DNA from 2 places in the Vagococcus penaei genome. Region 1 is predicted to be linked to the other one. Evidence: predicted binding sites of a transcription regulator. Region 1 holds the regulator's gene; the other holds the start of a gene.
What was found. The regulator HrcA, encoded in region 1, represses chaperone genes, less so after heat shock. The targets are predictions, from matches to a motif close to TTAGCACTCNNNNNNNNNGAGTGCTAA.

Region 1 (3,437 bases):
TTTTAAAAGCTACAACTGAAGGAGTCGTACGGTTACCTTCAGGATTAGTAATGATTTTTGCTTCTCCACCTTCTAAAACAGATACAGCAGAGTTAGTAGTTCCTAAGTCAATTCCAATAATTTTAGACATATATATTATCCCCTTTACTCTTTAAGTTTATTATTTTATGTAGTTAATCTATTTAATTTATTGCGACACAACAACCATCGTTGGTCGTAAAATACGATCATTTAATTTATATCCTTTTTGCAAGACTTGCACAATTACATCAGAATCTTGGCCATCTTCAGCTGGTACTGTTTGGACAGCTTGATGCAAGTTAGGATCAAATGGATGACCCATAGCCTCAATTTCTTCAACATTGGCTTCTTTTAGGGCGTGTAGGATGCTCTCGCGAACCATCTCAATACCTTTTTTCATGCTTTCACCGTGATCATCAGTTACTTCAATAGCTAATGCACGATCCAAGTTATCTAACGCTGGTAGTAAATCTTTAGCTAAATCTTGTGCACGATATTTTGCTGCTTCTTCGCGCTCCTTACGATTGCGATTACGCATATTAGCCATTTCGGCCTGTGCACGTAAAAACTTATCTTCCATTTCTTGTAGCTGTTCTGTTAATTCTGCTACTTGATTAATTTCAACTGATTCGTCATTGTTGCTTACATGATCATCTTGATTGTGTTGACAACAATTTTCAGATTGGCAACCACACTTTTCTTCAGACACTTCTTCTTTCATTACGTCTTCTTGATGATTTGTTGTTTTTTCTTTACTCAACTTCAGCCATCTCCTTTCTATTAACGGGTTATTTTACGACATATCTAAATTTCGATAATACGTTTCTAATTGGCCCGATACTTCAACGGTTAAAGTATCAATTAATCCTAACAATCGTGAATAGGACATTGTCGTCGGGCCAAGTAATGCGATGACACCACTACCGTGATTAGTGACATGATAGGTCGCCGTGATTAAACTCATATCTTTTAATAGTAGGTTACCTAACTCATCCCCAATCCGAATAGCTTGATTAGACTGACTCGGTAAAATGAGTTCAGTTATTTGCTCACGGTCATTCAAAAAGGAATAGAGTGACTTAAACTGTTCCACATTGGTCATATCAGTTGTGTCAAGCAAATTCATTCCGCCGCTGATGTAGACATCTTCATCAAATAATTGATGAAAAACGTGACCAAATAAAGCAAGCATATCAGATGAATTAGAAAAATAACGCTGTAATACTAATGGTATTTCTGTTCGTAATTGCTGATAAACAGTAACTAAACTCTTACCAACTAAACGCTCAGTAATCACTCGTGTCATTTTTTCTAAATCTTCTACCGTAATCATCGCTGGTACTGCAAATACTTGACTTTCAACTGACCCCTTATCTGTGACTAAAATAGCTATAAGCTGACTTCGATTTAATTGAATTAGTCGAAAATCTGTCAATCGCTTGTCCTTAACATCAGGACCTAATGAAAAAGCAGTGTAGTTAGTCAAATCCGATAATATTTCCGCCGATAAAGCAAGAATCTCATCTGTGGCATTGTACGGTCTATCCAAAAGCTTTTTAATCTCGTATCGCTCGTCAACTGGTGGATTTGTTGGCTTCAATAAGTAGTCAACATAAAAACGATAGCCTTCAATCGATGGCATTCGACCCGATGAGGAGTGTACTTTTTGGATTAACCTCATATCTTCCAATCTAACTAACTCATTTCGAATGGTCGCGGAGCTCGCGTTAATACCATTTTTCATTAATGTGTTAGAGCCAACAGGCATTTCGGTTTCAGTATATAAGTCAACGAGTAGTTTAAAAATTGCAAGTTGTCTGTCACTGAGCACTAATATCACCTTCTTTTTAGCACTCTTTAAATCTAAGTGCTAACTACATTTATTAATATACCAACTATTAAAATAAATGTCAATAGATATTACTCATTTTTTTAGCACTCAATAGCAAAGAGTGCTAAAAGTTCAAATAACCGCATATTTCTGCTCTGTGTAAGGCATTGAGACAACTCTTGAACTAACACTAAACTGTAGAAATAAAGAAAACATATAACTATTAGTAGGTGCCTAATAATTCATATGTTTTCAAATACTTTCATTATTTACTTAATAAAAATTGTTCAAATACATTATTACCTAAAATCAAACCTTGATTGCTTAGTGCTAGCCAATCACCATCTTGATTAAGTAATCCTTCTGCTAATAAACGCTTAACAGTTTCGCCATAAATTTGATTAAAGGATTGTTGGAATTTTTCTTCAAAATGTCTCATTGATACACCTTGACGTTTTCTTAAACCAAGGAACATTTCTTCTTCCATCTTGTTTTGTAAAGTCAAAACTTCCTCAGTAATGACCGGCAAGCTATTTTGCCGTAATGGCTCAAGATAATGTTGAATTGGCCCATGATTTTTATAGCGGATACCATTCAAATAGCCACTTGCACCGGCACCTAAGCCATAATATTCTTCATTATTCCAATACACTAAATTATGTTGGCTTTCATGTCCAGGTTGTGCAAAATTGCTCACTTCATATTGTTCTTTACCAGCTGCCGTCATCCGTTCGATTGCTCGCTCAAACATGTCACCTTCGACATCTATTCCTGGTAAATGCAACCGACCTTGTCGCGCCCAATTGTAAAACATTGTTTTATTTTCTAAAATCAATGAGTACAATGAATAATGTGGTAAGTCTAATGCTAACGCCTTATCTAGTGTATCGTTAAAGCTTTCCATTGTTTGATTGGGTAAAGCATAAATCAAATCAATACTGACGTTTCTAAAATCAGCTTGCTCAAAAATAGCCATGGTATCAAAAACATCCTGTGCGGTGTGCTTGCGCCCAATTTTCTTTAATAAGCGATCATCAAAGGTTTGAACTCCCATTGATAAACGATTCACACCATAATTTTGTAGAACACGTAATTTATCAAGTGTTAAATCTCCAGGATTCGCTTCAACCGTAAATTCATTTTTCTCATCAAATGGTAGCTCAGATCGAATTCCTGCTAATAAGACATCTAGTTGTTTAGCAGATAAAGATGTCGGTGTTCCACCACCAATATAAATCGTTCGAGTATCACTAGCTGGATGAGCTTCCCGCAATAATCTTGTCTCTTTAATCAATGCTTGAATATACTCATCAACTGGTTGCCCTTCAATAAAAACTTTATTAAAATCACAATAAAAACAGATATGCTCGCAAAACGGAATATGGATATAAGCGGACAATTCTTTTGTGGGTAATGTATTGTCTTTTGTCATTCTATAATCTCTCCTAAATTTGTTAATACCAAACGACTATGTCGCTACCCCGATTAATCAATAGGTTAGCCCAATCAAATTATTTACAATCATCTGACACGTCTCCCAATTCTACCACAATTAAAAAGAGGATTATAGTAACGAGCATATCAT
Region 2 (3,437 bases), 1.0 Mb from region 1:
AATTTCTTTGGAAAAACATTAAATGAAGATATCTTAACGAATGTTGCATTAATCGGTGTTGGTAACTTAGGCCATGCTTTATTAAATTACCGTTTCCACCAAAGTGATAGCATCCGAATTAGCGCTGCTTTCGATGTCAATCCTGATATTGTTGGTCGTATCTTAGATGGTGTTCCTGTGTATTCAGCTGACGAGATGGTTGAACAAATTAAAGCTCAACATATTGATGTCGCTATTTTGACGGTACCATTAGAAGTGGCACAACAAAATGTTGATAAGCTAGTCGAAGCCGGCGTTAAAGGGATAATGAACTTTACACCTGTTCGTATTAATACACCTGATGATGTAATGGTACAGAATGTCGACTTGACTAATGAAATGCAAACATTGATTTATTTCTTATCACACTACAATGATAATAGTGATGCACAAGAATAAAAAAACGCTACTGTCCTCGTGACAGTAGCGTTTTTTTTTAAGAAAATAATTGTAAGCAGACGACCAATGTATTCATACCGGCATGCGTAATAATAGCACTCCAAATTGAGTTTGTCCGCTGATAGATAATAAAAAATAATAAACCTAACCCGCCATATACTAACCAATGACCATCATTATGCATAATTGCAAATAAAAATGAACTAATGCCTGCCGCTAACCAAATTGGCATTCTTTGCCCAAGCCAATTAGTCAAGCTGAATCGAAAGACTAATTCTTCCATAATTGGCCCTGCAATACTGACAGCAATAATATAAAGTGGTGCTTGCTTGACTAACGCCATTATTGTTTGAGTATTTTGTGACTCAATTGGTTGATTAAATAACTGACTATCAAGCTGTGTCAAAACGCCTTGCAAAATTAAGCTCAAAAAAATACCACTAACACCGACTACAATAATTTTCATACGGCTAACTTGTTTTTTTGATTCTGAAAGTGTTCCCTGTTTTGAGGACTTTTTGTATAACCAAATCAAAACAGTCGCTCCTACTAGATAAGTTAGTGCTGTCCCATTTAACACGATATTTCTTGTTTGTCCAAGTACTTGAAACAATAATGGGCTATTTAAAACAGCCAAAAAAATAAAAATTGTCCAAATAGTATTCCGATTAAGTGTCACGTCATCACCCTCATTGTTTAATTGCGTTAAGAATACCATAATTTCGGTAACTTAGAAATTTTTATCATCAAATTACTTGCAAAGTAAAGCTAAACTAGGTATTATAAAAGAGGATTTAGCAGTTAAACTTTTAGACTGCTAAAAAATAAATTTATAAAATTTGTGGAGGGATATATCGTGTTAAAACCATTAGGAGATCGTGTTATCATTTCAGTTAAAGAAGAAGAAGAAAAAACAGCTAGTGGCTTTGTTTTGACTCCTGCTTCTAAAGAAAAATCTCAATCTGGCGAAATTATCGCTGTTGGTGAAGGTCGTACCCTTGACAATGGGACTAAATTACCAGTTTCTGTGTCTGTAGGACAAACAGTCATGTTTGAAAAATATGCAGGTCAAGAAGTAAAATATGACGGACAAGAATTTTTAATTGTTCACGAAAAAGATATTATCGCAATCGTTGAATAAACAAAGATCAACTAATTAAATCAAATAAAAAAATAATTTATGAGGTGACAAAAAATGGCTAAAGATATTAAATTTTCAGAAGATGCACGTAGCGCAATGATGCGTGGTGTGGATACACTAGCAAATATTGTAAAAGTAACTTTAGGACCTAAAGGACGTAACGTTGTTTTAGATAAATCATTTGGTTCTCCTTTAATTACAAATGACGGCGTAACAATCGCTAAAGAAGTTGAATTAGAAGATCGTTTTGAAAATATGGGTGCTCAGTTAGTTGCTGAAGTAGCATCAAAAACAAATGATATTGCTGGTGACGGAACAACAACAGCAACTGTTTTAACTCAAGCTATTGTACGTGAAGGCTTAAAAAACGTGACTGCTGGCGCAAATCCAATTGGTATTCGTCGTGGTATCGAATTAGCAACTAAAAAAGCTGTTGAGGAACTACACAACTTATCTAAAAAAGTTGATTCAAAAGAAGCTATCGCTCAAGTAGCTGCTGTATCTTCTGGTAGTGAAACAATTGGCCAATTAATTTCTGAAGCAATGGAAAAAGTTGGTAATGATGGCGTAATTACAATTGAAGAATCAAAAGGAATTGAAACAGAATTAGACGTTGTAGAAGGTATGCAATTTGATCGTGGTTATTTATCACAATATATGGTTACTGACAACGATAAAATGGAAGCTGTATTAGAAAATCCTTATATCCTAATTACTGATAAAAAAATCTCAAACATTCAAGATATTTTACCTTTACTAGAACAAATTCTACAACAAGGTAAACCATTATTAATTATCGCTGATGACGTTGATGGGGAAGCTTTACCAACTTTAGTATTAAATAAAATTCGTGGTACATTTAACGTAGCTGCTGTTAAAGCACCTGGTTTCGGTGACCGTCGTAAAGAAATGTTACAAGATATTGCTGTTCTAACTGGTGGTACAGTAATCACTGAAGAATTAGGTTTAGATTTAAAAGATACAACCATTGAATCTTTAGGTACTGCTAGCAAAGTTGTTATTGATAAAGATAGCACAACTATTGTTGAAGGTGGCGGTAACTCTCAAGCTATCGCTGAACGTGTATCACTCATTCGTTCACACATTGCTGAAACAACTTCAGACTTTGATCGTGAAAAATTACAAGAACGTCTAGCTAAGTTATCTGGAGGGGTGGCAGTTGTTAAAGTTGGTGCCGCAACTGAAACAGAATTAAAAGAATTGAAACTACGCATTGAAGATGCTTTAAATGCAACTCGTGCTGCTGTTGAAGAAGGTATTGTCCCTGGTGGTGGTACTGCGTTTGTTAATGTCTTATCACATCTAGATGATATTGAAGCTGAGGGTGATGAAGCAACTGGTGTAAGCATCGTCTTACGTGCATTAGAAGAACCTGTTCGCCAAATTGCTGAAAATGCCGGCTTAGAAGGATCAGTCATTGTTGATAAATTAAAACGTGAAAAAGCTGGTATTGGTTATAATGCACGTACAAATGAATGGGTAGATATGATTACTGCTGGAATAGTTGATCCTACAAAAGTAACTCGCTCAGCTCTACAAAATGCTGCAAGTGTCGCTGCTTTATTATTAACAACTGAAGGTGTTATTGCAGATCGACCTGAAAAAGATGCCCCAGGAATGCCTGGCGGTATGGACCCATCAATGATGGGCGGTATGATGTAGTCAAGTAACAAGACTCACTTATGATAATTTTAACCCCGTTTAAGAATTCTTCTTAAACGGGGTTTTTCTATGATTTGTTAGAAATTTACTCAACGATAAAAAAGAAAGCCGGTAGACCGAATATAACCAATCCACTAACCTTTTTATCTTTAGTGATTATTATTGTTGTGATATA

Region 2: groES (co-chaperone GroES) is a predicted target of HrcA. The motif match lies at 1,233-1,259, and genes of this name have one in related genera.

Annotation. Positions count from the first base shown of each region.
Region 1 is NZ_CP019609.1:322,689-326,125, forward strand. It holds gene dnaK (molecular chaperone DnaK) at 1-130, opposite strand, end outside; gene grpE (nucleotide exchange factor GrpE) at 188-742, opposite strand; gene hrcA (heat-inducible transcriptional repressor HrcA) at 815-1,852, opposite strand; gene hemW (radical SAM family heme chaperone HemW) at 2,118-3,284, opposite strand.
Region 2 is NZ_CP019609.1:1,643,093-1,646,529, reverse strand. It holds gene BW732_RS07865 (redox-sensing transcriptional repressor Rex) at 1-438, shown strand, start outside; gene BW732_RS07860 (CPBP family intramembrane glutamic endopeptidase) at 476-1,117, opposite strand; gene groES (co-chaperone GroES) at 1,295-1,579, shown strand; gene groL (chaperonin GroEL) at 1,634-3,262, shown strand; gene BW732_RS07845 (pyridoxal-phosphate-dependent aminotransferase family protein) at 3,412-3,437, opposite strand, start outside.